Regions from separate parts of the Gordonia liuliyuniae genome, predicted to be linked through region 2. Evidence: predicted binding sites of a transcription regulator. Region 2 holds the regulator's gene; the other holds the start of a gene.
What was found. Region 2 encodes LexA, which represses DNA repair genes until DNA is damaged. Its sites were predicted from a motif close to CGAACANNTGTTCG; they were not measured.

Region 1 (15,509 bases), on a different contig from region 2:
GGTGCAGGCGGCGGTGATCGCCGTTCAGGCAGGACTCGTCTGAGACGGGACGGACTGGTCTTGGGGCGGTCCCGTCACCGCGAGGGTCGAATACAATGCGAGCATCGACGACGACGCCGCGAAGTTGAGGCCGATGTCGCGGGCACGAACATGGGAGCCGACCGCGAGGACGAAGTAGATCGTCAACATGACGCTGGTGAGGCGGGCGAGGCCTGGAAACCTGGGCGCGGCGGCGAGTCCGACCGCCGACGCAGCCTTGACCACCGGGAAGATCCAGCGGTGCTCGGCGGGGAAGTCGACGGAGTCGAGACAGCGGGCGACGTAGGGGATCGGGCCGATGCATGCTGCGGCGTCTGCGGCCTGACCGGCAGCGGCGACCTGGTAGACGACGGGATCGCGGAGCAGTTCTCTCGGGTGGCTCATGTACTGACGGTATGTCCGCGCACGCCGAGTTACAAGGTGATCGTCGCCTCGGCCACCATGGTGACCGAATCCACCACATCAGGCCCTTCACCTGGGACGCGGCCGTGGGTAGTCTCGACGGCGTGGCCGCGTCTGCGGCCCCGGACGAGCCCGCCGTACCCGGTCCGCGACAAGACGGTGGAGACGGGAATCGTCATGTCATGGATCGTACTGGTGATCTCAGGTCTCTTCGAAGCCGTGTGGGCCACCGCGCTCGGCAGATCCGAAGGGTTGCACCGACTCTCGCCGACAATCGTGTTCTTCGTCGCGCTCGCCGTCAGCATGGGGGGACTCGCCTACGCGATGCGCGACCTCCCGACGGGTACGGCCTACGCGATCTGGGTCGGCATCGGTGCGACCGCGACGGTCGTCTACGCGATGGCCACCGGTACCGAGGCCGCGAGTCTGGCGAAGATCGTCTGCATCATCGCGATCGTCGGCGGAGTCATCGGACTCAAACTCGCTGCGTGAGGATCGGGCGATTGTGCTGACCGACGCCGAAGGGCCGGGACCGCAGCGCGGTCCCGGCCCTTTGCTTCGGTGAGTCAGCGCCCCGACAGCTTGTCCTTGACGGAGTCGATGCCGCCCTTCACCTTGTCGGCGGCCTCGGTGATCTTCTCGCGGGCGCCCGCGAGGCCCTGATCGGCCTGCCCCTCTTGCCTGAGGTCGTCATCGTTGGTGGCCGCACCCGCGGCCTCCTTGGCGCGACCCTTGAGGTCGTCTGCCTTGTTCTGAGCGTCGTCTGCGATTCCCATGTGATACCCCTCCGCTAATCGAACACGACCGGACGGTGGATCCCCGTTCGGCGTCGTCTGCCAAGACGACACTGTCCACGGTACTGGTCTCAGGAGAACGGCGTCGGGACCGAAGCCGCCCGGCAGGTGTCGGCGATCAGAAATCGGGTGTCAGAAGTCCCCGTGGGATCGCCGCAACGTACGGATGGCGTCCACCAGCGCGCGTGACTGCGCGGGCGGTAGACCGATGTCGGCGAACACCGTGTTCAACGCGACGGTCGCCTGCTCGACGAGGTCACGTCCCGAGTCGGTGATCGCGACCAGGGTCGTGCGCCCGTCTGTCGGGTGCGGTCGGCGTTGCACGAGGCCCGCGTCGACGAGACGTGCGACGGCGTTCGTCGCGGACGATACGTGGACCTGCAGCCGGTCGCTGGCCTTCGAGATCGGCAGCGCACCGGACCGGCTGAACGCCAGGAGTCGCAGGAGTTCAAAGCGGGCGAACGTCAACCCGAACGGTTTCAATTCCGATTCCACACGAGCCAGCATGATCTGGTGCGCGCGCATCACCGAGGTGACGGCTTCCATCCCGTCGGCGATCTCGCCGCCCCAGCCCGCGTCCTCCCAGTGGGAGCGGGCCAATGCGATCGGATCGGTCACCTCACGCACGGGCCCCTCCTCTACTGCGACGTTCACTCCTGCGACGAACTACTACTGCGGTGAACTACTACTGCGCCGAACTACTACTGCGCCGAATCACTTCAGAGTGTCGATTATGGCACTGAAGTCGAGGTGCCCGTTCTCCGCGGCGAACGCCGAATAGAGTTCGGCGGCGTGCGTGCCGAGTGGTGCCGACGAGCCAGCCGTCGACACGGCGGCCATCGCGAGGCCGAGGTCCTTGTTCATCAACGCGGTCGCGAAGCCGGGCTTGTAATCGTTCTCCGACGGTGCGGTCGGGACCGGGCCGGGGACCGGGCAGTTGGTGTGCAGCGCCCAGCAGTTTCCGGTCGCGCCGGTCACCACGTCGTACAGTGCCTGATCGGCGAGGCCGAGCTTCTCCGCGAGGACGAACGCCTCACCGACGGCGATCTGCTGGACGGCCAGGATCATGTTGTTGCACAGTTTCGCAGCCTGACCGTTGCCCGTGCCTCCGCACGGCACGACCTTGCCTGCCATCGGAGCGAGGACCGGTTGTGCAGCTGAGACCGACTCGTCGTCGCCACCGACCATGAACGCCAACGTGCCAGCCGTCGCGCCCTTCACACCGCCGGACACCGGCGCGTCCACCTGCAACATGCCCGCCGCGCTCGCCTGAGCGTTCACCTCACGCGCGTCTTCCACGGAGATGGTCGACGAGTCGATGAACAGCGTGCCCTGGGCGGCGTGGTCGAGCACCGACGCGTAGACGCTCTTCACGATCGCGCCGCTCGGCAGCATCGTGATGACGGCGTCCGCGCCCACGACAGCAGCCTCAGCGTTCTCCACCGAGGTGACACCGTGCTCGACGGCCGCGGCGACGGCGTCGGCCGACAAATCGAAACCGACGACCTCGTGGCCGGCGGAGATCAGGTTCGCGGCCATCGGCCCACCCATGTTGCCCAGTCCGACGAATGCGATCTTCATCGCGTTTTCCTTTCGTTGCTGACGCGGGCGGCTTCGGCACGGCCGATCACCATCCGCATGATCTCGTTGGTTCCTTCCAGGATGCGGTTCACCCGCAGGTCGCGGACGATCTTTTCCACACCGGTCTCGTGGAGATATCCGTATCCACCGTGAAGCTGCAATGCCTGATCGGCGACGGTGAAGCATGCTTCGGTGACGAACCGCTTGGCCATCGCGCACAGCTCCACCTTGTCGGGATCGCCCGCGTCGAGTGCGTCGGCGGCACGCCACAGCATGAGACGCGACGCCTCAAGGTTCATCGCCATGTCGGCGATGGTCGCCCGGATCGTCGGCTCGTCGATCAACGGTGCGCCGAACGCCTCACGGTCCGCGGTGTACGCGAGAGCCGCGTCATAGGCGGCCTGAGCGCCGCCCAGCGAGCACGCCGCGATGTTGAGGCGGCCGCCGTTGAGCCCGTTCATCGCGATCGAGAAGCCGGTGCCTTCGCCATCGGTGCCACCGAGCATCGCGTCGGAGCCAACCCGGGCGTCGTCGAAGATCACCTGGGCGGTCGGCTGGTTATGCCAGCCCATCTTCGCTTCGGCCGGACCGAACGAGAGCCCGGGCGTCTGGGCGGGGACGATGAACGTGGAGATGCCACGCGGTCCGGCGTCGCCGGTCCGCGCCATCACGATGTAGACGTCGCTGACGCCGCCGCCGGAGATGAACTGCTTGCTGCCGCGCAGGACGAACTCGTCGCCGTCGCGTCGCGCCGACGTCGAGAGGGCCGCCGCGTCCGAACCCGCGCCGGGCTCGGTGAGGCAGTAGCTGGCGATCGCGTCCATCGACGCCATACGCGGTACCCACTCGTTGCGCTGCTCCTGCGTGCCGTATGTGTCGACCATCCAGGTGCACATGTTGTGGATCGACAGGAACGCCGCGGTCACCGGATCGGCTTTGGACAATTCCTCGAAGATTCTGACGCCGTCTATGCGTCGCAGACCGGAGCCGCCGACGTCGTCGCGGGTGTAGATGGCGGCCATGCCGAGCGATGCGGCCTCGACCATCTCCGCGACGGGGAAGTGCTTGGTCGCGTCCCACTCCAAGGAGTTCGGGGCCAGGCGTTTGCGGGCGAAGTCGCGTGCGGTCTCGACGACGAGCAGGTCGTCGTCGGCCAGAACTGGATAGGGCATGCCGCAAGAATAAACTTGGAAGTCCAACTAAATCAATAGGTTGGACGTCCAAGTTTGTTGTCGGTCGACGACGCAGTCCTCGGTCACCTTCCGGTCCACTGAGGCGGGCGCTTCTGCACGAACGCCATGATCCCCTCGGTGGTGTCCGGGCTGACCAGAATCTCGTCGAGAACACCGAGGCTGTCCCGAACGGCGGTCACCGTGTCGGGCGTGGCGTCAGCGGCGGCCATGGTCGAGATCGATGCGCGAACGGCCGCAGGGGAGGCTGCGAGCATCTCCTCTGCGACGCCGCGGGCGGTGGCCATGACGTCTCCCTTCGGAGCGATCCGGGACACGAGTCCGTGCGCGAGAGCCTCGTCCGCGTCGAGTCGACGGCCAGTCAGGATCATGTCGCGAGCCAGGGCCTTCGGGAGCGCGCGCGGCAGCCGGACGAGACCGCCTGCGGCCGCGACGAGGCCGACCTTCACCTCGGGTAGGCCGAAGGTCGCCGACTCGTCGGCGACGATCACATGGCATGCCAACGCGATCTCGAGCCCGCCGCCCAGTGCGAAGCCGTTCACCGCTGCGATCACCGGTTTCGGCACGGTGGTGCGTGCGGTGAGCCCCGCGAATCCGTTCTCGGGCATGGAGAGGCCGGTGCCGCCTGCACTCGCTGCGAGGTCGTTGCCCGATGAGAACGCCTTATCGCCCGCTCCGGTCAGGATCGCGACCCACAGGTCCGGGGCGGCGAAGTAGGCCTCGAATACTGCGTCCAGTTCGGCGTTCGTCTTCGGGCTGATCGCATTGCGCGAATCGGGTCGGTTGATGGTCACCTCGAGTACGCGGCCGCGACGTTCGACGATGAGGTGCTCGTAGTCGTCGGCGAATCTGGGTGCTGTGCGCGGATGCCGTTCGTCCAGTTCGGTGCGGGTCAGCGTGACGACGTTGCGGTCGGCGGACGATCGCGCGTACACGGTGCGGCCGATCGGATCCTCCTGGCCGCACAGCAGGTCGAGGAGGTCGTAGCCCTCGGCGGTCGCGATGAAACGGGTGCCGTCGTGCAGTCTGCCGATGACGGTTCCCGCGCGATCGGTGCGATCCGGGTTGAGGACGGTGAACGATTCGATGACGCCGCGTCCGTCGGCGTATCGGGTGATCGGGATGTGCGGAGCGGTGTCGAGTTCGCGCTGTACCGCGTCGGAGGTCGATCGACGCCACGGTGTCGGCGTGGTCGAGTACACGCCGACCGAGTACTTGCTGAGGATGCCGCCGTTGGCTCCGACCAGACCGTACGAGCCGGGCGTCCGGCGGGCGCCCTCGACGATCTCGGCGATGCCGTGCATCGAGTAGTTGTTTCCGGGGCCGCCGAAGTAGGGGAGCCCACCTGTCGCGGTGAGCCCACGCGGATCGTCGGGTTCGAGGCCGAACGCGTCGGCGACGTTCGACACCGCGATCGGGAAGCAGCTGTACAGGTCGAGCGCCCCGACGTCGCCCATACCGATTCCCGCCATCGTCAGCGCGGTGTGCACGGCTGCGACGGCCGACGGCGCCTGCGACAGATCGGGCCGTCGCATCATCGGCTTCTCGCACAGGTCGGCGTACCCGTGGAGGAACACCCATCGCGAGGGGTCGATACCTGCCCGCCGGGCGGCTCCGACCGAGGTCATCACCACGGCGGCCGCCTGGTTCACCTGGTCGCGGGAGACGAGTCGACGGGTGTAGGGGACGCAGACGCGACGGTTGTCGTCACCGGGGACGGCGAGATCGGCCGCCGAGTAGACGCGGGTCGTCGACGAGTACGGATTCTGTGCCGCGATCTGCGACATGGGTGCGAACAGTGCGCCCATCTGTGCCGCGTACTCGGTGCGGGACCGGCCGAGACGGTGGCGGCGCGCGTTCTCCAGAATCGAGTACTGGGCGAGCGGCACCATCACACCGTGCCGGACCTCGTCGACCGAGGTGAGTCCGGCGATCCCGAACCCGCGGTCCTCGAGTTGACCACCGACCGTCTCGGAGTAGTCGGGGCGGTCGTCGGATTTGAGTGCCGCGCGGACCGTCGACATCACCTCGCACCCGAACAGGAGGACCGCGTCGGTCAGGCCGGCCGCGATCTCGGTACCGAACTCGGTCACGAGGTGCTGCGGGCTCTGTCCTCCGGTCACCTCTTCGACGGCGCGCCGCGGATCCATACCCGTCCGCTTCGCGACGGCGCGCGGCATGTTGTCGGGTCGCCCGAGCTGCGCGGACGACGCGGGACTCGACTTCTCGAACGACCGCACCGCAGCGGCGACATCGATCATCTCCGCGACAGCCGCAGCGTCGAGTCCGGTGTCGGCGAACGCCGCGCGGACGGCGATGGCCGCGAGATCGGCCTCGCCCAACCGCCGATAGTCGGCATCGTCGAGACGCTCGGACGCCTGTCCGACGCCTACGATGATCGGAGTGGTCGGATCGATGTCGGCGGCAGCGATGTTGTCATCCATGAATGGCATTATTCATCTCTCCGCTCGACGTCGATTCGAGACCCCGCCTCGGCGGTCGCGATAGGAGCTTCGATGCAGGCGATGGCACCAGCGGATGCGGCGATGTACTGGGCGTCGCAGGTGTCGGCGAACGACCAGTTCCTCCTGTTCGCGTTCTCCGGAGACGAGGCGGCGACGTGTGCGGCGTTGGTATCCGAGGTCCGTCGACGGGCCGCGGCCATCGTCGACCTTCATCTCACCGTCGAGACCGTTCCCGGCGACCTCGACTTCCCGCGGTGGGTGCCCGCACCGGTGAGCGACGATGCGATCGTCGGGTATCCGGGGCCCTACACGTGGGACGCGGTGCTGAAGGACGTCGCAGCGCTGTCGACGCGCAGCGGCGGAGATCTGTGGCGCGTCCACATCTTCGATCGGGTGACGGGAGTTCCGGATGCCGATTCCCTTGCACGCGTGGCCGTCCTGCAGATCTCGCACGCGCTGGGTGACGGGCGTCGGGTGTCGGCGATCGCGCGAGCACTGTTCGGCGGATCGCTGCCCGAGCCTGCGCGGGACGCGCGGGTCGCGGTCGGCGACCGAACCCTCGCCGCGGTGCGCGGAGGGATGCTGGTCGGGCCCCATCTGGTGCGGGCGGCGGCTCTCGGCTTCGCCGCGTGGGCGGCCCCGGTTCCGGAGGCGACGGCCGCCCCGACGGCTGCGACGAGAGCGAACACCGCTCCCGGCGACCGTCGAGTGCTGCGGACTCTCACGGTTCCCTCGGAGGCGGTGCGGAGTGGGGGACACTCGGTCACCGTCGGAGTGCTCGCCGTTCTCGCCGAGGTGCTCCCCGCCTTCCTCGACGCGTCGCGACGCGAGGCACGCGCCGAGGTGACCGTCGCCTTCGGCGACGACTCCGGAGCGAAAGCGCTGGCGCGCAATCGTTTCCAGACCGCGAGTGTGCCGCTGCATGCGGACGAGGTGGATCGGCGTCGTCGGGCCGCGCTGATCGCGGCCGAGCTCGCAGCGGTTCGACGTCGCGTCGACTCGCCGGGGTTCGTCGCGTCCCGGCATGCCGCAGCATCGGCGCCCGCAGTACTCGGCGCGACTGCGGCCCGGTTGAGCGCGGATGCGCCGCAGCCGGCGACGGTGTCCGGATGGACGGTGGTGTCGTCGGTCAACCGAGGCGCAGCCGATCTGACCCTCGCGGGCGGACGCGTGCTCTTCACCGCGGGTTTCCCGGCGCTGAGCGCCGCCCACTCCCTGACTCACGGTGTGCACGGGATCGGTGACGCGGTGACGATTTCCGTCTGCGCGGGTGCTCCGATCGCCGACGATGTCGACGAGTACATGGCTGCCTTGTCCGCAGCTTTCGCGCCCGCCGGCTGAGCGAAGGGGCAGAGCGTCGAAACCCTGCCGGAATAATCGTAACTACGTTCGAAGCAATTATTGAATACATCATATCTCTGGTCCTATAATTAGAACAACAGTTCGATATGGGCATTCTTGGAGGGGCGGTTCGAATGGCCGGAAACGTGTGGGCGAAGGTCGACCTGAGTCCGGTCGGCGTCGGTGGGGAAGCAGGCGGTGCGTTGATCGACGTCTTGCAGGCGGGCGAAGGCATGCTGATGTTCCTGCGGTTCGAGGCGATCTACGCGATGCTCACCGCCGCGGCTGCTCGTGAGGGCGTCGAGGTGGGCGACGCCGATCATCGCGTGGTCGATGTGTTCGCTTCGGTGGCGCGGGAGGTCGCGGTCGCGTTGCGGGTGGCGGCGGGGACCGCGGACCGTCAAGTGAATCTCGCGGTCGAAGCGGCCGAGCGGCTTCCACAGGTCGCGCGGTTGATGCGCGACGGTGTAATCAGCGTTGCGGCGTTCGGCGATGTCGTACTGCAGACCACCGGCGTCGCCGACACCGACCTGATCGCAGCAGTCGATGCGACGACTGCCGCCGAACTCCGCGAGATGGGTGGAGTCTCGCGCCGCGACGCGGGCGACACCGCTCGCCGCGCTGTCGCCGAACTCGACCCCGACGGCGTCCGCGAGCGCCGCGAACTGCGAGGCAAAGGTGTCCACGTCTCTCACGACGTGGACGGCTCGGACGTCACGATCACCACCACGCCCGAAGACGCCGTCCTGATCGATGCATCGGTGTCCGCAGTCGCCGACCGAGTATGTGCCGACGACTCCCGCAGCCGCGGTGTGCGCCGCCACGATGCCGCGGTCGCGCTACTCACGCGTGGGGAGTTCGCATGCGACTGCGGTAATCCCGACTGTGCGGCCACCGGCTCGGCGGCGACTGTCGCCGAGCGGTTCGCGTCGGTCGTCGTGCATGTGGTCGCCGACGCGTCCACGCTGTCGGGTGACTCGGACAAGGCCGGTTGGCTCGACGGGTTCGGCGTTCTCGACGCGCATCATGTGCGGGAGATCGCAGCCCGCGGCGACGCCATCACCCGACCTCTGGACATCGCCGGATTGGCAGACCACGCCGCTCAACCAGGGAACGCGTACCGTCCGACCTCGGCGTGCGACACCGCGATGCGTGCCGTGTTCGGCTCGTGCAGCGAGCCGGGATGCGCTCGCCGGGCATGGTCGTGCGACCTGGACCACGTGTGCGAGTTCAACCATGCCGACAACGCGGCGGGTGGTGCGACCTGCCCGTGCAATCTCAATCCGAAGTGCCGGTTCCACCATGTGTTGAAGACGTTCGCGTCAGACTGGGTCGACGACCAGATCGTCGACGCCGACGGCGCGATCTGGACCGAAGTCACCACGCCGACCGGGTATACCGTCCGCTCACGAGCCCGCAACCACTGGCTGCTGCCCGACCTCGGTCTGATCCCGTGCCGACACGGCGAACCCGTCGCGCCGGGCTCGGTCGACGATGCCGCGCAGCCGGACCGGGTACGCACTCGAACCCAGGCCAAACACGCCTACCGCATGCGGATCCGCTCGCGCCGTCGGTATGTCCAGGTGTGCGCGGCCGCTGATTGGGCCGCATCGATCGAACAGGACGGTCCGCCCCCGTTCTGAACCGTCGGCGCGGAACCAGTCGGGGCCAGCCGCGGCGAACGCCCTCGCCATCCGCCACGTCGACGACGAGTCAATCAGAACGTGGCGCTGCCGCCAGTGGAGACGACCGCTCAGCAGGAGGGGTCAGTCGAGCGGAGGGAGCTGCTCATACGATCCGCCGCCGTTGCTGCGGCCCGGTCCGCCGCGGGTCAACCGCTTCGGGAGACGTTCGGCGAGCCCGCCGATCGGCGCGACCGAGGCGTTGAGTAGTTCGACGATGTCGTTGAGACGGTCGACGGTCTCCTGCATCGCCGCGAGGTTCGGGGGAAGCGACGCGAGCGTTTCGGACAGCTCGGTGAACTTGTCGAGCGGACCGCCCTCCTCGATGAGACGGTCCAGCGCACCGCCCTCGCCCAGCAACTGGTCGAGCAGGCCCTCGTCACTCGCGGCGCGGTCGAGGAGTCCGTCCTGTTTGGCGAGCTTCTCGAGGACCCCGTCCGGGGCGGTCAGCTTGTCGACGATGCCGCCCTCGGACGTCAAGCGCTCCAGGATGCCTTCGTTCTCGGTGAACTGGTCGACGACACCGCCCTCGCGTGTGAGTCGGTCGAGGGGGCCGTCCTTGGCGGCGAGCCGCATCAGGATGCCGTTCTCGTCGGTCATCAGATCGAGGAAACCGCCTTCGGAGGTGAGGCGTTCGAGAATGCCCTCGCTGTCGGTGAACTGGTCGATGACCCCACCGTCCCGCGTGAGTCGGTCGAGGGGACCGTTCTTGGCGGCGACCCGCATCAGCATGCCCTTCTCGTCGGTCATCTGATCGAGGATGCCGCCCTGCTCGGTCAACTTCTCGAGCAGACCGTTCGGCGCGGTGAGTCGGTCGATGACGCCGCCCGGCTGGACCAATCGGTCGAGCGGGCCGCCGTTGGCCAGAAGCCTGCCGAACGGACGGTCCGGCCCGAGGAGGTCGGCCACTTGGCTGAGGATCGCGAGCGGGGCACGGACCGACGCGACGCCGGCCTCCGGCTCGACGCCGAGGACCTCGTTCACCTCGGACTCGATGCTGCCGGCGGTCAGTCGTACGACGTTGATGACCGACTCGGCCGTACCGAGCACGACACCGGTCGTCGCGAATCCGACGCGGAACGGCAGACTGAGGATGTCGCGTGGATCGATCGGTGACCTGCTCATGCGCGAAAGTGTACCTGGCGGTTGCAGGAACTCATCACTTCTTCGCAGCGGCTTTCGCGGCCTTCTTGAACTCGCGGACCTTGATCAGCGAGTCGCCGTCGACGACGTCGGCTACCGACCGGAAGCCCTTCTTTCCGTAGTCGCCGGTCACCGTCGTCCACCCGCTCGGCTTCACATCGAGCTGCTTCGCGAGGAGGGCGGTGAAGATCTTGGCCTTCTGCTCACCGAAACCGGGAAGCGCTCGGATCCTGGCGAACAGTTCCTTCCCGGTCTTCGCGGTCGCCCAGATCGCCTCGGTGTCGCCGTCGTAGTCGGAGACGACCACTCGCGCCAACTCCTGGATGCGCCCGGCCATCGACCGTCCGTACCGGTGCACGGCCGGGGGAGTGGCACACAGATCGGCGAACACCTCCGGGTCGGCCGCCGCGACCGCCCCCGGATTGAGCGAGCCGAAACGCTCCGCGATCTTCGCCGGACCGGCGAACGCACGCTCCATCGGGAACTGCTGATCCAACAACATTCCCGTCACAAGTGCGAACGCGTCCGTCGACAGCAGTTCGTCTGCGACCGGGTCCTGAGCAATCTGCAGATTCGCCATGACGACATGGTAAGCGGTGGCACACTGGCCGCATGCGCGAACAGGGGCTGAAGCGGGATACACACATGTCGGTCATCAGACGCGGCGCGGTGGCGTTGTCGGCTACCGCACTCGCGGGCGTCGGCATCGTGGTCGCGACGCCCGACGCCACGGCGGCTCCGTGGGTCGGGGAGCACTACGTGAAGACGATCCGGTGCTCGGTCGCCGACCCGTGGCCTGCGCCGCGGATCCCCGTATCGATCGACCTCTACAGCGGTATCAAGTTTCCGTCCGACGGCCTGCCCGGCCCCGCGATCTCGTTGCGGGCCAACGACCCTCGCTCGGGAGGGCAGTGGGGCAACGTCACCGAGTACACGATCTCTACGACGGTGAAGTGGAAGAACCTCCGGACCGGGCGCAGCGGGAAGGTGACCGTTCCCACGCGCGCCACCCACTACCAGTGGGAGGCCGTCGTTCACCCGGGCAAGGGGCCGGTGCATTTGGCGATCAAACAGAAGGTCGGTGCGCTCGCCTGGGTTCCGATGGTCAACCCGCAGTACCGCACGTGCACGACCACCTCGCCCAGTTGGTGAAGGCCCAGTTGGTGAAGGGCTAGTCGGTGGGTGAGGGTGCTGCGCTGATTCAGAAGAGCTTCTTCAAGAACGCGGTGAGCGCTGTCTTCTCCTGGTTATCGGCGTCCTTCACATCGCCCGTCAGGTAGGTCTTCGCTGACACCTTGTTGCTCGCGAGTTGCGCGGCCGTCAGGTACTGGAGGCTGGCCGGGACGTCGGTGTCGTCGTCGACCAGCTTCTGGCTCAACATGATCGGACGGCTGAAACCGCTCGACGGCAACGCGAGCTGCTTGCGTAGGTCTGAGGTCAACGTCCGCTCCGACGAGATCGGCTTACGCACCAGGTCCGCGACGTTCGACGATCCGACCGCTTTGGTGAGGGCCGGCTCGCACAGCTTCTTCGCCTTGGTGACGAGTTCGCGCCCACGCGTCGACAGCAGCGGGGCGATCTTGTCGGACGGCAGCGACGACAGGGTGTAGACGACGTCGGCGACAGTCGACGGCGACACCTTCGCCGATTGCGGGCTCAGGCCGGTCACCACGTCGGCGTAGCCGACGGGGAGGGTGGTCGCCGTGGCGCCGCGGAAGTCCAGTTTCGCCGCCCCTGACTTCGCCGACCCTGACGACGACGCGATCTTCGCGAGATCGACGGCGACAGCGGCCCCCTGTCCGTCGCCGACCGCAGCCCAGCGCGATGACAGCGACGGCTCGACGTCGAGGGCGGCCCGCACCGCATCGGTCACGCCCTTCGCGGCGACCGAGTAGTCGACGTACTGCGGGGAACCGTCGGTGCCGATCACCGAGTAATCAGGGACGACCACCGCGTAGTCCTCGCGCAGCAGGTCGGACACGGCGCCGGTGTCGCGAGCGACTCGTGCCTGAGTGGGTCCGCAGTCTTCGGAGACCCCGTCGGCGTCGTGGGCGTATGCGACGACCGGCCAACCGGCCGCCGGAGCCTTGCCCTTCGGGGTCAGCACGACGGCCGTCGTCAAGTGTGTGCGGTCGTCGCTGCCCTGCGTCCAGAAGCTGTACTGCTGACCGTTCGCGGCGCCGGTCACGAGGCTGTCGTCGGCGATGGGTCTGCTCGCGAACACCGAGCCTGCGGTCTGGCCACCGCGCGCCGTCTCGCCTGCGGTCTGTTCGGGGTCGGCGAACGCCTGGGTGGTGCAGACTCCGGCGCCGATGAGTCCGGCCGCCACGGTGACGGCTCCGACCGCGATCGTCGGACGCGACGTGAGCGCACGGCGTTTCGACCGTCCGGGGCCGGGGGTTGCGACGATGCGGCGGGGTTGCGCGGTCATGGAAGTGTCCTCGAGTCTTCTGCGGTGAACGTGGCGTTCGGCTGGGTCAGTCATTGGTGACCGCGCCCAGGGCGGGGAGGAAGTAGCAGGTGCGGCCGCCGGTCGTCGTGGTGCCGAAGACGGCGGACAGAACCGTGCCCTCACCGGTCGACGCACGTGCCATGCGGATCCCGTGGAATCCGTCGGCGGCGGCGAGTGCCTTCAACAGCGGGCCCGCGGACTTGTCGTCGCCGAGGGGCTTGAGTGCTTCCATCCCACCCTGCATCGTCGACGTGTTGAACCACGCGACCTGGAGGTTGGCTGAGTCGGGCTTGGACGGCGGAACCAACGCATACGCTGTCTCACCGTCGTCGACGGCCTGCAGGGCTTTCGATGCGTTCGGATCCACGAGCTTCAGGAGATTGTCGGCTCCGGTGCCGCGCAGCAGATTCGCCAGGGCGGAGTCCTCGGCGACGGGCCACGGCCCGGGCACGGCGACGGCGGGCGCCGTCACGATGCCGAGCGGGTTGTCGTCGGTCGGGGCGGCGCAGAACGGCGCGATCGCGGGGGAGAGCATCTGGGTTCCGGTGAGCTTCTCGAGCGTCGCGATCACGTTGCCGCTGCCTGCGTTCTCCGCGGCGGGCGTCGTCGCGGTGCCCGACACCGGACTGGGCGCAGTCGCATTCGGATCAGGCACGTTAGGATCTGTCGCGTTCGGATCGGTCGGGAGGAGCGAGTCGAGTGCGTCGGGGTTGATGCCGAAGCTGGTCAACAGTCCGGACGGGTCGATCTGTCCTTCCGAGCCGAGGATCGACGAGAGCGCGCCGATCGCCGATTCGTCGCCGCCGGACTGTTTGAGAGCGCGCAGGAGTTCTGCGAGTTCGGCGTCGCCGGGGATGCCGGAGAGAGTCGGGGTCTCGCCTTCGGGCGTGGGAGTGGCGGGCGCGGTGGGCGTGCTGGGAGTGGTCGTCTCGGGTTCTGCGGTCGCGTGCCCGGGAGCGCCGAGGGCGACTGCCAATGCGGCTGCTGCGCCGACGATTCCGACGCGAACCGAGTTTCTGACGACGGCCACTGGCTTCCTCCACAACTGCTGAGTCGCCACACGAGCATTGTTACTGGTGTGACAGATGGTGTTGGAGTTAATAGTGGTGCGGTCGGCGGGCGAAACTCAAGGAGCGAGTCCGAGTTGTGACATTGCCGCGACACGACAGTGCCCTCCGGGTGAGACCCGGAGGGCACTGATCGTCGCGGTCTGGAGTCAGATGATCGCGGTGCCGATGGTCGGCGCGATCATGCACGAGATGGTGCGACCCTTGGTCTTGGTGGTCACTTCGCCGTAGACGGTCGAGACGATGCGGCCACGGCCGGTCTTCGCGATACCGGTGAAGGTGCCCGGACCCTTGGTGGCGTTGATCTTCGCATTCGGCTTCAGCGCGGTCTGTCCGGTGCGCCCGTTCTCCAGGTTCAGCCAGGAGACGTACAGCCGGTGGGCCGACGACGCCTTCGCCGGGCCGGTGCCGAGGCTCGTGTAGACGAATCCGGCCTGACCACGCTTCGGTCCGGGAGCGGGAGCCGACTGCGGACCCGCGGTGGCCAGCGCCATGCCGACCGAGTTGCCGTTGCCGGGCATGCAGCCGAAGCCGAGTGTTGGGTACAGGAACTGCTGGATACGCGGCTTCTTCGGCCCGGTCGGGATGTTCGGCGCGTCCTTGTCCCTGGCTGCGTCGCGCTTGGCGGCCGGAATGGCGCCCGCGGCGACGGCCTGCTGCTTGCCGGGCTCGCCGAGGAAATCGATGAGGCTGCGCCAGGTGGCTCCGGCCTGCTTCGGGACGGCCGGGTTGTCGGCGAGGGAGCGCGCATGGTCGAGCAGCGCGGTGTCGACCTTGCCATTCTCGTCGCGTGTGGCGACCGAGCCGAGCAGCGCAGGGGCGAAGGTGCCGAGTGATTTGAGGATCTCGGGGTCGACGTCGGGCGCCTTGTCGGGGAGCGGAATGGTCTGCTCGGACGGCGTCTCGGCAGTGGTGGCGGGCTCGGCGTGCGCCGTGGCCGGGGCGATGAGAGCGCCGGTCACCGCGAATGCGGCGACGAGCGTGGCGGTGCGGCTGATGCGCGCGAATCGCACTGCGGATCCAATCGGTAGATGGGACGGACGGTGACGCGAGTCTAACGCGAACACCATGAAACTACTGAGGCTGATGTGAAAATTGTTATCTGTGTGAAATATGGGGTGACGGTGGCGTCATCGAGCACCGGTAGTCTCGAAACATCTGCCGTCTCCTGGTTAGATTCGTCAGAGTTAGATTCGTCAGGGACCGGTGCGCCGTTACGGCGGACAGCACGCCGCAGAGACCGCAGGAGACCACCGAGTGGAGAACCTTGCAGTGAAACGCAGAGGGGGGAAACGCAGAGGGGGGAAACGCGCAGCGCAGACGATGCGTCGGCTACTGGCGCTCGGCGTCGTC
Region 2 (15,509 bases):
TGTTGGAGCGTCCCGGCGACTGCTTCGCCGCACTCCGGCATCTCCTCGAGGAGAACCACGAGCCGCGCTCCCGGCAGCTTCGGCATATCAAGCACACGATCGCGTTGTACCGCGACCTGTGCGAGACGGGGATCGTCACCAGACTCGATTCCCCCGCCGCAGACGGCAAGCACGTCGAACTGTCGGTCGATCTGCCGGAGAACTTCGCGTTGACCAATCCGCTGTCGGCGTTCGCGGTCGCCGCGTTCGAACTCCTCGACAAGGATTCGGACACCTACGTGCTCGACGTCGTGTCGATCGTCGAGTCGATCCTGGAGGATCCGCGACCGGTGCTGTTCGCGCAGCGCAAGGCCGAACGCGACGAGGCGATCGCTGAGATGAAGGCCGACGGGATCGAGTACGAGGAGCGGATGGAGCGCCTCGAAGAGATCTCGTGGCCGCAGCCGCTCGCCGAGGAGATCGGTTTCGCCTACGAGACCTATCGTCGAGGCCACCCGTGGCTGGCCGGCTCCACACCGTCACCCAAGTCGGTCCTGCGCCTGATGCGCGAGCGGTCAATGACCTTCGCCGAGCTGATCTCGCAGTTCGGCCTTGCCCGCAGTGAGGGCGTGGTGCTGCGGTATCTCACCGACTGTTATCGGGCGCTCTCGAATGGTCTGCCGATGACTGCGGTGACCGACGAGATCGAGGACCTCACCGACGAACTCGCCGATCTCATCCGCGGCGTCGACTCGAGTCTGCTCGACGAGTGGGCCGAGCTCACTGGCTCGCAGGTGTGATCGGAGCGCTCACGTCGCCGCTCTGCGCGACGACGGCGGTGATGTCCCCCGCCAGCGCGCGGTACGAGTCGGCTCGCCCGGACGATTCGCGATAGACCAGGCCGATCCGCCGTCCTGGGCGCGGCTTGGCGAACTCGGCGACCGCGAGCGAGCCGGCAGCGGTCTCCACGCCGACCGCCGTCGCCGGGATCAGTGTCACGCCGAGCCCGCCCTCCACGCATTGCACAGCCGTCGTCAACGAGGCCGCGCGCGTCTGCTGCAGGTCGGGATCTACGCCCGCCCGCTGGCACACGTCAAGGGCCTGGTCGCGCATGCAGTGTCCCTCGTCGAGCAGGAGCAACGGCAGGTCGGCCAGCAACGCGGGCGACAGACGGCGGCGGCCGGCGAGCGGATGTCCGGACGGCAGCGCAAGGACGAAGTCCTCGTCGTACATCGTGATCTCGCCGATCCCCGGGATGCCCGCGGGCAGCGCGAGCACGGCGGCATCGAGCGAGCCGTCCCGAAGCTGGCCGATCAGGCGATCGGTCTGGTCCTCGATCACCAGCAGGTCCAGCTCCGGACGACGCAAGGCGAGCCCCCGCAGCACGCGCGGCAGGATGTACGGCGCGATCGTCGGGATGATGCCGAGCCGAAGGCGTCCCGAGAGCGGGTCCAGATCGCCCGCCGCGTCGAGCAGGAAATCCTCGACGGCGTCGCATGCGGCGATGGCGGCAGGCAGCAGCCTGGCCCCTTCCGGAGTCAACATGACACGCCGTGTCGTGCGCTCGACGAGTTGCAGTCCGAGGCCCGTCTCCAGGCCCGCGAGCGCCTGCGACAGCGACGGCTGGCTGACGCCGAGTTCTGTTGCGGCCGACCCGAAATGCAGCTTCTTCGCGACTGCCACGAAGGCCCTCAGCCCACCGATCGACGGTTGATAGCTTTGATTACTCATACCTATCAATATAGTGCCTGTAATCACGTTTACTTTTTAAGGGGTTTTGGGCAGACTGGATGACAGACGGAGAGAGGCCACCGCCCACTCCGGAGAGAACGAGTTTCTCGCAGACCTTCCGACGAACTTAGGAGTACGTGTCATGGCATTGCTGACCATCGGCGACCAGTTCCCCGCTTACAACCTGACCGCTGTCATCGGCGGCGACCTCTCCAAGGTCGATGCCCAGCAGCCCGAGGACTACTTCACCACCGTCACCTCCGACGACTACGCGGGCAAGTGGCGCGTCGTGTTCTTCTGGCCGAAGGACTTCACCTTCGTGTGCCCGACCGAGATCGCTGCCTTCGGCAAGCTGAACGACGAGTTCGCCGACCGCGACGCTCAGGTGCTCGGCGCATCGGTCGACAACGAGTTCGTGCACTTCCAGTGGCGCGCACAGCACGAGGACCTGAAGACCCTCCCCTTCCCGATGCTCTCGGACCTCAAGCGTGAGCTCGTCGAGGCCGCAGGCGTTCTGAACGCCGACGGCGTCGCGGATCGTGCGACCTTCATCGTCGACCCGAACAACGAAGTCCAGTTCGTCTCGGTAACCGCAGGCTCGGTCGGCCGCAACGTCGAAGAGGTCCTTCGCGTCCTCGACGCCCTCCAGTCGGACGAGCTGTGCGCGTGCAACTGGCGCAAGGGTGATCCGACCATCAACGCTGCCGAGCTGATGACCGCCTGATGAGCATCGAGAACCTGAAGAGCGCACTCCCCGAGTACGCCAAAGACCTCAAGCTCAACCTCGGTTCGATCAGCCGCACCACGGTGCTGAACGAGCAGCAGTTGTGGGGATCGCTGTTGGCCACCGCCGCAGCGACTCGCAATGCGACGGTTCTCAAGGAGATCGCCGACGAGGCCGCCGACAACCTGTCGGCGGAGGCGTACAACGCCGCTCTCGGCGCCGCGTCGATCATGGGAATGAACAACGTGTTCTACCGCGGTCGCGGATTCCTCGACGGCAAGTACGACGACCTGCGTCCCGGCCTGCGGATGAACATCATCGGCAACCCGGGTGTCGAGAAGGCCGACTTCGAGTTGTGGTCGCTCGCCGTCTCGGCGATCAACGGCTGCCACCACTGCGTCGGCGCGCACGAGAACGTGGTGCGCGAGGCGGGCCTCGACCGCGAGGCCGTCTTCGAGGCCCTCAAGGTCGCGTCGATCGTCGCCGGTGTCGGCCAGGCGGTCACCACCGCCGAGGCTCTCGCCTGACACATCCCGTCTGATCTCTCTGCAGCCCGCAGAAGACACAGTAAGAACTGTGCCCCGCCGGAACCCGGCGGGGCACAGTTCTTTTCACCTGCTGTGTGGCCCAGCGGAGTCGTCGGCTGTTCCGCCGATCTGTGCCGAATACTGGTATAGATCGGCGGAAGAAGGGTCCCGTAACGAGAACAGACCCCGTGTTGCGCGGACGTCGCGCGGCACGGGGTCTGCCTTCTTCAGGTGTGCGACCGCCGTCAGGCGGCGGCCACCTCCTCAGTCCTGAAAGAAATCATCTTCTGGACCACCTCCTTTCCTCTGACGAATCGAACGCTACGCCTGAGCGGAGACGGCCCGCAACGAATTTATCTCTACCGCCCGCCGGTCCTACAGTTCACCGGTCGTCCTACAGTTCACCGGTCCTACAGTTCACGCAGCGCCGCGGCGAAGCGATCCGCCATCTCGCCGACCTCGTCGGTCGTCATGACGAACGCGGGCGAGACCTGCAATGCCCCCTGGCCTGCGGCCCGCGAGCTCACACCGTGCTCGCGAAGCTTGGCGATGGCCGCCATCGCCTTGCTCGGGTCGGCGAGCTGCACTGCGGTCACCGCACCGAGACCGGTTCGCACCTCGGCCACGGCGTCAAGATCGGCCAACGGCGAGAGTGCCTGCGCCAGCTCGGATTCCAGGCGGTTGGCGCCGTCGAGCAAGTTCTCCCGCTCGATGATGTCGAGGTTCGCCAGAGCGGCTGCGGCCGACACGTTGTGGCCGCCGTAGGTGTAGCCGTGGCGGAACCAGGTGCCGCCCGCGAAGAACGGCTCGGCAACGCGAGGCGCCACGATGAGCGCACCCATCGGAACGTAACCGCTGGTGAGGCCCTTCGCTGTGGTGATCATGTCCGGCTGCAGGTCGAACCGTGACGACGCGAACCATTCGTTGGCGCCGATGCGGCCGAATCCGGTGACTACTTCGTCGGCGACGAACAGCACATTGTGGTCGCGGCAGATCTCGCGGACCTCACGCAGGTATCCCTCCGGCGGGAGGTAGACGCCGCCCGCGCCGATGATCGGCTCGATGAAGAACGCCGCGATGTTGTCGGCGCCGACTCGCTCGATCAGGCCGAGAAGGCTCTTCGCATCGTCCCAATCGACGGTTTCGGTATCAGGAAGGATCTGGCCGTAGCCTTCGCCGTTCGCCGGGATGCCGGCAAGCGACGTCCCGGCAGCGTGCATACCGTGGTACGCCTTGGTGCGGCCGACGACGGTCTTCTTCTCGGGCTTGCCCTGCTCCACCCAGTAGCGGCGGGCGAGCTTGAACGCGCTGTCGACCGAGTCGCTGCCACCGAGAGTGAACATCACCTTCGAACCGGCGACCGGCGCCATGCGCGCGACACGTTCGGCGAGTTCGAGCGTCACGTCGGAGGCGAAGTCGCCGAAGTTCGAATAGTGCGCGATCGTCGACGCCTGCTTGGCGATCGCCTCCGCCACCTCGGTGCGTCCGTGACCGATGTTGGTGAACCACAGACCCGCGGTGGCGTCGATGTACTCACCACCCTTGTCGTCGAAGATTCGAGTGCCTTTGCCTCGCGTGATGACGAACGGACCGCTCGCACTCACCGCACCCATGTCTGCAAAACCGTGCCAAAGAGAACCCATGCACCAAATATCGCACGGCACAGCGGGTGTCTGCTCGGCGGTCCCGGCAAAATGTGAGCTGGTCGATCAGTCCTGGCGGGCGGCGAGCGCCGCGAGCCGATCGATCGACGCGAGGAGCCGCTCGGCAGTCGTCGCGCGGGCTCGGGCCTCGCGCTTCTCGTCGTGCAAATCCGTCCAGTCGTACGTGTGGGTCACCGTGACGCCGTCGTCGGCCGGTTCGAGCTCCCATCGCCACAGGTGCCCCGGCGGCACGCCGCCGACCTCGGACGGCCGCCAAGCGATGAGTCGCCCCTCCGCGAACTCGACGACCAGATTGCGTCGGACGGCACCGGTGGTGAGCGTCGTGTCGAAGGTGTCGCCGACCGCCCGCACACGGTGGCCGGGAGCCGAGTCGGCGAGGTTGTCGTTGCCGTCCCACGCGGGTTGCCGTGCCGGGTCGGCGATGAGTCCGAACACGGTCGCCGGCGACGCATGCACGGTCCGACGCGCCGACACCACCCTATGCTCCGCGCTCATGACAGTGAGCTCGTCACGACGCGCGCAGCTCGGCGATGACGGCGGCGATGCGGCGATCCACCGTCTCCGGACGTTTGGCTGCGGTGACCGAACGGGCGGCCTCCTTCCGCCGGGAGTATGGCCACGCCTCGAACCCCGCCCGTGCTCCGGCCTTCTCGAGAGCGGACACCAGTGCCTCCGGAACATCGACGGACCGCTCGCCGTGGTCGAGAACGATCGCCACCTCGATGTCGTCGCCGATCTCAACATTCAACTCGGCGCGCGCAGCCTTCGACAGCCCGATCAGATTGGCACCGCCCATCCGCGCCAAACGCAGCCGAGCAGTGCGATCCCCGACTGTCACGACGACGGCCGCTCGCTTTCCTCCACCGAGTTCGGCGACCTGTGCATCGGTCAGCTCGATCGCGGTCGCCGGTCCGACCGGATCGAGCCGCGTGCGCAGAACCAGCGGCGGACGGTCGGCAGTGTCATTCGCGGAATCAGCGCTCATGAACCCTGATTATGCCGCGGCCGTAGAATCGACGCCATCATGTCGTCGCCTCTGACCATCACGTATCCCCCGGAACTCCCCGTCAGCGCCTGCCGCGCCGAGATCGCCGAAGCGATCACCGACCATCAGGTCGTCGTCATCGCGGGCGAGACCGGATCAGGCAAGACCACCCAGTTGCCGAAGATCTGCCTTGAACTGGGACGCACGGCGATCGGCCACACCCAGCCGCGCCGGATCGCCGCGACCTCGGTCGCCGGGCGTATCGCCGACGAACTGGACACGGAGATCGGTACGACGGTCGGCTACCAGGTCCGATTCTCCGACAAGAGCTCTAAGACCACGCAGATCAAGGTGATGACCGACGGCATCCTGCTGCGCGAGATCACCACCGATCCGCTGCTGCGCGGCTACGACACGATCATCATCGACGAGGCGCACGAACGCAGCCTCAACATCGACTTCCTGCTCGGCTACCTCAAGCAGCTGCTGCCCAAGCGGCGCGACCTGAAAGTCATCATCACGTCGGCGACGATCGAACCCGACCGTTTCGCCCGCCACTTCGCCGGACCCGACGACTCCGTCCCCATCATCGAGGTGTCGGGGCGAACGTATCCGGTCGAGACCCGGTACCGGCCGCTCACCTCCGACGACACCGAACACGCCGACATCGACCAGATCGCCGCCATCGACGCGGCCGTGGGAGAGCTGTGGGCAGGCGGGGCAGGCGACATCCTCGTGTTCCTACCGACCGAACGCGATATCCGTGAGACCGCCGAAGCGCTCGGCAAGGCCCGCGGGAACGGTCAGCGCGGATCGAGCGGAGTCGAGATCCTCGGGCTGTACGCCCGACTGTCGGTCGCCGAGCAGCACAGGGTGTTCAGCCCGTCGAACGGCCGCCGGATCGTCTTGGCCACCAACGTCGCCGAGACCTCGCTGACCGTGCCGGGAATCCGGTACGTCATCGACACCGGCACCGCCCGTATCTCCCGCTACTCCACGCGGACCAAGGTGACCCGCCTTCCCATCGAGAAGGTCTCGCAGGCCAGCGCCCGCCAGCGAGCGGGCCGCTGCGGCCGCGTCGCGCCCGGCGTGTGCATCCGGCTCTATTCCGAAGAGGACTTCGACGCCCGCCCCGAGTACACCGATCCGGAGATCCTCCGCAGCAACCTCGCCGCGGTCATCCTGTCGATGTTGTCGTTGCGGCTCGGCGACATCACCGACTTCCCGTTCGTCCAACCGCCCGAGCACCGCGCGGTCCGCGACGGCATGGCACTCCTGTCCGAGCTCGGAGCCGTCACCGACACGGATTCGGCGGTCGCCCGATTGACCAAGGTCGGCACCACGCTGGCCCGCCTGCCCGTCGATCCGAGGCTCGGCCGGATGCTCGTCGCGGGTCACGAGAACGGCTGCCTCGACCACGTTCTGGTGATCGCCGCCGCGCTCGCGCTCCCCGACGTCCGCGAGTTCCCGTCGGACAAGCGGGAGGCGGCTCAGACGGCGCACCGTCGCCACACCGTTCCCGGCTCGGAGTTCATGGGCTACCTCAAGCTCTGGTCGTACCTCAATGAACAACGAGACGAGCTGTCCGGCAACCAGTTCCGCCGACAATGCGAACGCGAGTTCATCCACTACCTCCGGGTGCGCGAGTGGTGGGATCTGCATCGACAGCTCAAGCGGACGGTCCGCGACCTCAAATGGCAGACGCCCGAGACGCAGGCCGAGGCGGCGACCGTCCACAAGTCACTCCTCACCGGCCTGCTCACCAACGTGGGCGTCCGGCAAGGCGACACCCGCGAGTTCCTCGGCACCCGCGGCACCAAGTTCGCGATCTTCCCCGGTTCGTTCCTCGCGTCGAAGCCGCCAGCGTTCGTAATGGCGGCCGAGCTGATGGAGACCTCGCGGCTGTTCGCGCACACGGTCGCCGCCGTCGATCCGGAGTGGGTCGAACAGGCTGCCGGCGATCTCGTCAGCCGCACCTACAGCGAGCCGCACTGGTCGACGCGGAGAGCCGCGGTGATGGCCTACGAGCGCGTCACCCTGTACGGCGTACCGCTCGTCGCACAGCGCCGCATCCATTACGGCCCCATCGACCCGAAGACGTCCCGCGAGATCTTCATCATGGAGGCACTTGTCGGCGGCCGGTGGCGCAGTCGCCATGCGTTCGTCGAACACAACGCACAGTTGTTGAAAGACGTCGAGGACCTCGAACACCGTGCTCGACGCCGCGACGTCGGAATGAGCGACACCGAACTCTTCGACTTCTACGACGCACGTGTTCCCGCGAACGTCGTCTCCGCCCGGCACTTCGATTCATGGTGGAAGAAGGCCGGACGCGCCGATCCGACACTGCTCAATCTGACCGCCGAGATGTTCGCTGCCGACGACACGCCCGCGGCCGCTGAGTTCCCGTCCGCCTGGAAGCAGGGCGAGACGCGGCTCGAGCTGCGGTACAACTTCTCCCCCGGCGCCCCCGACGACGGGGTGACGGTCGTCGTGCCGCGCGACCTGCTCGACCACGTCCACGACGACGGCTTCGACTGGCTGGTCCCGGGCATGCGTTCGGAGCTGGCGACAGCACTCGTCAAATCGTTGCCGAAGGGACTGCGCAAGTCGATGTCCCCCGCCCAGCGGTACGCCGACCTCGCCCTCGATCAGTTGTCTCCGCGCTCCGAGCCGCTCATCCCGGCGCTCGCCCGCGAGCTGTCGTCGATCACCCGGACCTCGCTTGGCTCGCGCGACTTCCGCCCCGAGAACCTCCCCGCCCACCTGCGCATGCACTTCGCGATCACGGACGCGAAGGGCGCCGTCGTCGCACGCGGGGATCGCCTGGCCGAACTCCGCGCGCAGTTGAGTCCAGTCCGAGCCGGCGCGGGCGAGCCCGCCGAGACGTTCACGAACTGGACGGCGGACGGCATCGGCGCTCTCGCCGACGAACGCACCCAGACTCTGGCCGGTCAACGAGTCACCCGCTATCCGACGTTGGCGGTCGTTCCGGGCGCCGGGGTGCGAGTCGTCGACGTGGCCACCCCGGCAGCGCGTGACGCGGGCATCGCCTCCGCCGTCCGCGACCTCCTCGTTCGAACCGTGGCGCCGCCCTCACGTCGACTCGCCTCGTCGTTGCCGCCCGCCCGCAAACTCGCGTTGAGCCAAAGTCCGTACCGGGACGTCGACGCGCTGCTCGCCGACTGCACCAGACGCGCCGTCATCGACGTGTTGGCCGCACACCCGGACGTGACAGCAGTGCGGACGGCCGCCGACTTCGACGCGCTGTCGGCCGACGTCGCGCCGGTGATCCGTCAGACGGCCCCCGAGTACTTCGACGCCGCGGTGGATGCGCTCGCCGAATACTCGCAGGTCCGACGAGCCATCGATCAGCGGGCAGGCACGTTGGCCGCCGACGATGTCGCCGACCAGATCGCGAACCTCGTCTTCGACGGGTTCGTCGGCTTGACGTCCGGCCCGCGGTTGCGCGCACTGCCCAGATACCTAGCTGCGGCACGCGTCCGGTTGGAGGCACTGCCCGGGTCGGCGGCTCGCGACAATGAGGGGACGGCAGTCGTCGACCGCCTCGTGTCGGCGTGGAATCAGCGTCTCGCCCAGGTACCCGAGGCCCGCCACGACGCCCTCAACGAGATGGTGCAGTGGCAGTTGGAGGAGCTTCGCGTGAGTTTGTTCGCTCAACAACTCGGCACGGCCGGACCGGTCTCGGAGAAGCGAGTCCGCAAAGCGATCGAGAGTTTCTAAGCATCGCCGTCGAGGCGTCCGGGGTCGAGGCGTCCGGGGTCAGACGCGGCTGTGGAGTTCGTCGATCTCGCGTTGAAAATCATCCGCGGACTCAAACGACTTGTATACCGATGCGAACCGCAGGTAGGCGACCTCGTCGAGATCACGGAGCGGGCGCAGGATCGCCAGACCGACTTCATTGCTGGGAATCTCGGCCGACCCGGAGCCGCGGACGGAGTCCTCGACTTGCGACGCGAGCTTCGCCAACGCGTCCTCGTCGACGTGACGTCCCTGGCAGGCACGCCGCACGCCTTGCATGACCTTCTCGCGGCTGAACGGTTCCGACACGCCGTTGCGTTTGACGACGGACAGGACGGCGGCTTCGACAGTGCTGAATCGGCGACCGCACTCGGCGCACGATCGACGGCGGCGGATCGCCAGGCCGTCTTCAGCGACGCGGGAATCCACCACTCGTGTGTCGTCGTTCTTGCAGAACGGGCAGCGCATGCTTGAAAGAATACGCGCAACCGTCCAACTGCCCTTCACACCGCCCCCTTCACACTGTCCCCTTCACACCGGTCACGTCACACCGGCCACGTCTCCCCAGCCCCGTATCGCACGGATCAGTAGGCCGGGGCGATCAACGGCTGGCCGATCCGCAGTCCCGACGACTCCAGGTGGTTGAGCTCGCGCAACTGCTCCACGACCCCTGCCACGGGCAGGTCGGCGGCGACTCTGCGCGCGACGTCCGACAACGACTCACCGCTGCGGACGTGGACGACCTGGGTCACACCAGGGGTGCTCGGAGTGACCGCGTCCTGGTAGTCCGACCCGACGATCGTCAGCATCCAGACCACGCCGGCGAGAACGGAGCCGAGAAGCAGAGCGCCGACGACTCGACGCCGAGCGATGACACCGTCGATGTTCGAACGGTCGGCGGCCGACCGCCGTGCCCCGGCACGGTCCGCTGACGGGCGCTGCTCCAGGCGTCCGGCACGCTGAGAATCGCACGCGATTCGCGAGCGCCTACGCTCGTCGAAGGTCCCCGCCCGGCGCGGCGCACGCCCCGTCGGTCGGCACCCCCGAGCGGGCGCGTCGGTCCACAGCGGCACCCGCGGGCGCCCGTCGAGAACCGGCAAATCGCAGGTCATCACGGTGCTATGCGTGCTGTCCGGGACACGCCGCGAACGCTCATCGGGGCGCGAGATCAGTACCTGAGCCATCGGATACTCCTCATCGATCGTGTGTTCGAAGAACTCTTGTTCGATAGTAAACACCACCCCACCGACAAAGTCAGCGACACGTCGAACAATTGTTTGAAATCTGTGATCTGTTCGACTAGCGTGATCACCAGATCGGACACCGATGTTCGAACAGATCTCACCCCCACACGGGCCACCCGACGGGGTCGTGAATCACGCACGATGAGACACGCACGATGAGGAAGGACCGACGATGGCTGACACCCCCGATCCGCTGCTCTCGACGTCGACGCTGGAGGCGTCGCTGACGCAGCGCCAGCGCGAGGTGCTGGAAGTCATCCGGAAGTCGGTTCGCGAACGCGGCTATCCACCGAGCATCCGCGAGATCGGCGAGGCGGTCGGCCTCACCTCCACCTCGTCGGTGGCGCACCAGTTGCGCACACTCGAACGACGCGGCCTGCTCAAGCGCGACCCGCATCGGCCCCGCGCGGTGAATGTGCGTGACGACAACCGCACGCCCCCGTCAGACGATTCGTCCGAGGGGCTACCCACGCCGACGTTCGTTCCGGTGCTCGGTCGCATCGCGGCGGGCGGGCCGATTCTGGCGGAGCAGGCGGTCGAGGAAGTCTTCCCGATGCCGAAGGAACTCGTCGGCGACGGCTCGCTGTTCATGCTCCGGGTGGTCGGCGAATCCATGATCGACGCGGCGATCTGCGACGGCGACTGGGTCGTCGTCCGTCAGCAGAACGTCGCCGAGAACGGCGACATCGTCGCGGCGATGATCGACGGCGAGGCCACCGTCAAGACGTTCAAGCGCAAAGACGGGCACGTCTGGCTCATGCCGCACAACGAGCACTTCGAGCCGATCCCCGGTGACGACGCCGCCGTCCTCGGCAAAGTCGTCACCGTGATGCGGCGGATCTAGGCGCACCCGACCATGGAGCTAGGTGCACCCGACCATCTAGTGCCGAGACTCTAGCCCGTCACAGCGCGCGCCGCGTCGCGCGCACCCGATGCACTGGTCGCCGCGAGCGCCGCACGCGCGGCCTCGCGGCACTGTTGCATCGTGACGGTGCCGAGCTTGAGGCCGACTGCCGCCGACGCAGCGGGCGCCGACGACAGCGAACGCACCCCGAGGCCGACGAGGACACAGGCCAGTAGCGGATCAGCCGCCGCTTCGCCGCACACGCCGACGTTCTTCCCTGTCCGCTCTCCCGCGGCGCCCACCATGCCGATCAGGGCGAGGACCGCAGGCTGCCACGGATCGGTCAGCGACGCCAGCTCGGGCGACATGCGGTCGGCAGCCATCGTGTACTGCGTGAGGTCGTTGGTTCCGATCGAGACGAAGTCGACCTCGGCGAGGATCGCGTCGGCCATGATCGCGGCCGACGGCACTTCGACCATCACACCCGGAATCATGCCCCGGTCGCGCACTTGCGCGGCGAATTCGCGCGCCTCGTCCACCGTCGCGATCATCGGCGCCATGATCCACGGCACGGCTGCGGAACCCTGAGCAGCCGCCGCGAGCGCATCGAGTTGTCCGCGCCGGATCTCGGGATGCGAGAGCGCCGTCCGATTGCCGCGCACACCCATCGCCGGATTCGGCTCGAGCTCGGTGTCGACGAATCTCAGCGGCTTGTCCGAGCCCGCATCGAGGGTCCGGATGACGACCTTCCGGCCATCGAACGCCTCGATGACCTCCCGGTACAGCGCAGCCTGTTCGTCGACGGTCGGTTCGGTCGCACGGTCCAGGAACGCGAGCTCGGTCCGAAACAGCCCGACGCCCTGGACCGGTGACTGCGTCGCGGTCCGAGCGGATACGCCGTCGGCGACGTTCGCGAGGATCGCGATCGGCACCCCGTCCGCGGTCGCCCCGGGACCGGACCACGACGCCACGAGGGCGGCCTGCTCCCGCGCCCGCGTCACCGCTGCGGCGATTGCCGCGGCATCCGGTTCGGACCCGACGGTCCCGGCGTCACCATCGATGTACGCCGCTGCACCCGAAGGGATCTCATCGAGATCTGCGGTGGCGACGACACACGGGATCCCGAGTTGGCGAGCGATGATCGCGGTATGGCTACTCGGCCCGCCCTGGCGCATCGCGAGCCCGACGACGAGTGCCGGATTCAGGCCAGCCGTGTCAGCCGGAGCGAGATCGTCGGCACACAGGATCGATGGCGTCTCGGGCGTCGGGATGCCCGGCTCCGGCAGCCCGAGGAGTTCGGCGACCACCCGGTCGCGCACGTCGCGAAGATCGGTGACCCGCTCAGCCATCACACCCCCGAGCTTGGTGAACATGTCAACGAACTTCTCGGTCGCCGCGGCCGCCGCGGCAGACGCGGGGGTGCCCGATTCGATGAGTCCGGAAGCAGCCGATATCCAGCCTCGGTCTCGTGCGAGACCCGCCGTCGCGGTGAGGACTTCGGCGGAGACGCCGGTGCTGTGCGAGGCCCGGTCGGCCAATCGCGCACCCACTGCTTCGGCGGCGTCGACGAACGCCCGCTTCTGCGCGTCGCGTTCGCCTTCGGGCACCTCGGGCGCGTGGGCGTCGAACATCGGTCTGTCCCCCACTCGGATCACGGGTCCGTACGCGAGGCCTCCGACCACCGGGGTCCCGGTGACGACGATCGACGCGTCGAACGGATTGGGCACGGCCGCTGCAGTCTCACTGGCGTTCATGTGAGAGAGATTACAAGAATGTCTTGACTTTGCAAGCAAAACGCGGGTAGACACAGATCAAGTCCAAACATTCACAGATGAATCAACATTTCGTCGTCACTGATTTGGTCGTCACTGATTTGGGCATCACTGATTTTGGTCATCACTGAGGAGAGCGCACGAGATGTACGCCGAGGAACGTCAGCAGGCCATCGCCGTCGAGGTGGGCGAGCGGGGACGCGTATCGGTCGCCGACCTGTCCGAGCGGTTCTCGGTGACCGGTGAGACCGTGCGGCGCGACCTGGCCGCGCTGCAGCGCGCGGGCTCACTGATCCGTGTCCACGGCGGTGCCGTACGGCTCGACGTGGCCGCTGTCGTGGACGAGCCGGACCTCGCCGAACGTGAAGCTGCGCGCCGCACGCAGAAGGCGGCGATCGGCGCCGCCGCCCAGCAGTTCCTACCCGCTGCCGGCGGCGCAGTCCTGTTCGACGCCGGAACCACGACGTTCGCGGCGGCCACCGCCATCGGCGCCGACGCGCGTCACCAGTTCGTCACCAACAGTCTGCCCATCGCCGCGACGTTGACCGCTCTGCCACGCTCGAACGTCATCTTCGTCGGTGGGCGACTCCGCCCGAAGACGCAGGCGTCCGTCGGAGCCGACGCGTGCGACCTGCTCGCCGGGCTGCACACCAGCGTCGGCTTCATCGGTACCAACGGCCTGACGCTCACTGACGGGCTCTCCACCCCGGACATCGACGAGGCGGCCGTCAAACGCGCGATGATCGCCGCCTGTGACCGGGTCGTCGTCCTCGCCGACTCATCGAAGATCAACCGGCAGGAACTCGTCACGTTCGGCGCGGTCGCCGACATCGACGTGCTCGTCACCGACGACGGAGTCGACCCCGGCCTGGCCTCGGTCCTCTCCTCCCACGACATCGAGGTGGTCATCGCATGATTCTCACTGTCACCGCCAATCCCAGCATCGACCGGACCGTCGAACTCGACGGTCCGCTCCGGCCGGGCGGCGTGCACCGCACGAGAGGCTCCGGCGATCAGCCCGGGGGCAAAGGCGTCAATGTGGCGCGGGCGGTCTCCGCGGCGGGCATGGACGCGATGGCGCTGATGCCCGCCCGTGCGGACGACCCGTTCGTTCGACACCTCGACGCGGTCGGGCTCTCGCGGGTCGCCGTCGACGTGACGGGCGACGTCCGCGTGAACGTGACGCTCGTCGACCCCGATGGCGTCACCACCAAGGTCAACGCCCCCGGCGCCGCGCTCAACGTCGACGAGGCGGCCCGACTCTCCGCCACCGTCGTCGAACTCGCGGCGGGCGCGGACTGGCTCGCACTGTGCGGCTCGCTGCCCCCGGGACTGTCACCGTCGTGGTACGCCGACCTCGTCGACGAGCTTGCGGGCACTCGCGTACGCGTCGCCGTCGACACATCGGGCGAACCCCTTGCTCTGGTCGCGCGGACGCGACCGGACCTACTCAAGCCCAACGCCGAGGAGTTGGCGGAATTGACCGGCGCGGACCCGACCGTCCTCGAGAGCCGTGCGGCCGCAGGCGATCCCTCGGTCGCTGCCGACGCATCGGCGCGTCTTGCGGCGACGACCGGCGGAGCAGTGCTCACCACTCTCGGCGGTTCGGGCGCGCTGCTCGCGACCGGCGACGGCGTGTGGTTCGCGACCGCTCCCGCGATCCGGGTCCGCAGCACCGTCGGCGCGGGAGACTCGTCACTGGCCGGCTATCTGATTTCGGAGCGGCGAGGAGACGACGAGCCCACACGTCTACAGACGGCGGTCGCCTACGGGTCGGCCGCGGCCGCACTTCCCGGAACCACCCCGCCGACACCGGACCTCGTCGATGCAAGCACCGTCATCGCGAGACCGGTCGCCGTCACCCGACTCTCCTGAGAATCCCACCCCCACCACTAAAGGCAGAGGCCATGTCCGACCCCATCATCACACCGTCCCTGGTACTTCTGGACGCCGACGCAGGCGACGACGCCGACGCGGTCATCCGGCGGCTCGCCGGACTCGTCGGCGACGACGGACGGTCGTCCGATCCCACTGACCTGATCGACGGCGCGCTCGCCCGCGAGTCGAGCTCACCGACCGGACTACCGGGCGGCATCGCCATCCCCCACGCCCGCGCCGAGTCGGTGACAGTCGCGACTCTCGCGATGGCCCGCCTGTCGAAGCCCGTCGACTTCGGCGCCACCGACGGACCGGCCGACATCGTCTTCCTCATCGCGGCGCCCGCTGGCGCGGGCAGCGAGCACATGAAGGTGCTCAGCGCGCTCGCCCGCGCACTCG

Region 1: L5G33_RS16705 (DUF222 domain-containing protein) is a predicted target of LexA. The motif match lies at 7,904-7,917, and genes of this name have one in related genera.

Annotation. Positions count from the first base shown of each region.
Region 1 is NZ_JAKKOR010000012.1:157,852-173,360, reverse strand. Features, by position in the region: gene L5G33_RS16750 (response regulator) at 1-43, shown strand, start outside; gene L5G33_RS16745 (DoxX family protein) at 25-423, opposite strand; guanidine-III (ykkC-III) riboswitch at 544-607, shown strand; gene L5G33_RS16740 (DMT family transporter) at 619-933, shown strand; gene L5G33_RS16735 (CsbD family protein) at 1,008-1,217, opposite strand; gene L5G33_RS16730 (MarR family winged helix-turn-helix transcriptional regulator) at 1,368-1,862, opposite strand; gene mmsB (3-hydroxyisobutyrate dehydrogenase) at 1,950-2,816, opposite strand; gene L5G33_RS16720 (acyl-CoA dehydrogenase family protein) at 2,813-3,988, opposite strand; gene L5G33_RS16715 (acetyl-CoA acetyltransferase) at 4,072-6,450, opposite strand; gene L5G33_RS16710 (WS/DGAT domain-containing protein) at 6,532-7,812, shown strand; gene L5G33_RS16705 (DUF222 domain-containing protein) at 7,947-9,455, shown strand; gene L5G33_RS16700 (hypothetical protein) at 9,579-10,619, opposite strand; gene L5G33_RS16695 (HhH-GPD-type base excision DNA repair protein) at 10,654-11,217, opposite strand; gene L5G33_RS16690 (hypothetical protein) at 11,283-11,789, shown strand; gene L5G33_RS16685 (alpha/beta hydrolase) at 11,839-13,068, opposite strand; gene L5G33_RS16680 (hypothetical protein) at 13,115-14,119, opposite strand; gene L5G33_RS16675 (Rv1157c family protein) at 14,306-15,169, opposite strand; gene L5G33_RS16670 (thiamine ABC transporter substrate-binding protein) at 15,480-15,509, shown strand, end outside.
Region 2 is NZ_JAKKOR010000005.1:186,199-201,707, forward strand. Features, by position in the region: gene L5G33_RS06465 (DEAD/DEAH box helicase) at 1-779, shown strand, start outside; gene L5G33_RS06470 (hydrogen peroxide-inducible genes activator) at 760-1,710, opposite strand; gene L5G33_RS06475 (peroxiredoxin) at 1,853-2,434, shown strand; gene ahpD (alkylhydroperoxidase, AhpD family) at 2,434-2,961, shown strand; gene L5G33_RS06485 (aminotransferase family protein) at 3,372-4,604, opposite strand; gene L5G33_RS06490 (SRPBCC family protein) at 4,671-5,120, opposite strand; gene L5G33_RS06495 (YdeI/OmpD-associated family protein) at 5,134-5,610, opposite strand; gene hrpA (ATP-dependent RNA helicase HrpA) at 5,650-9,354, shown strand; gene nrdR (transcriptional regulator NrdR) at 9,394-9,840, opposite strand; gene L5G33_RS06510 (LysM peptidoglycan-binding domain-containing protein) at 9,957-10,556, opposite strand; gene lexA (transcriptional repressor LexA) at 10,789-11,460, shown strand; gene L5G33_RS06520 (phosphoenolpyruvate--protein phosphotransferase) at 11,511-13,214, opposite strand; gene L5G33_RS06525 (DeoR/GlpR family DNA-binding transcription regulator) at 13,378-14,148, shown strand; gene L5G33_RS06530 (1-phosphofructokinase family hexose kinase) at 14,145-15,107, shown strand; gene L5G33_RS06535 (PTS fructose transporter subunit IIABC) at 15,140-15,509, shown strand, end outside.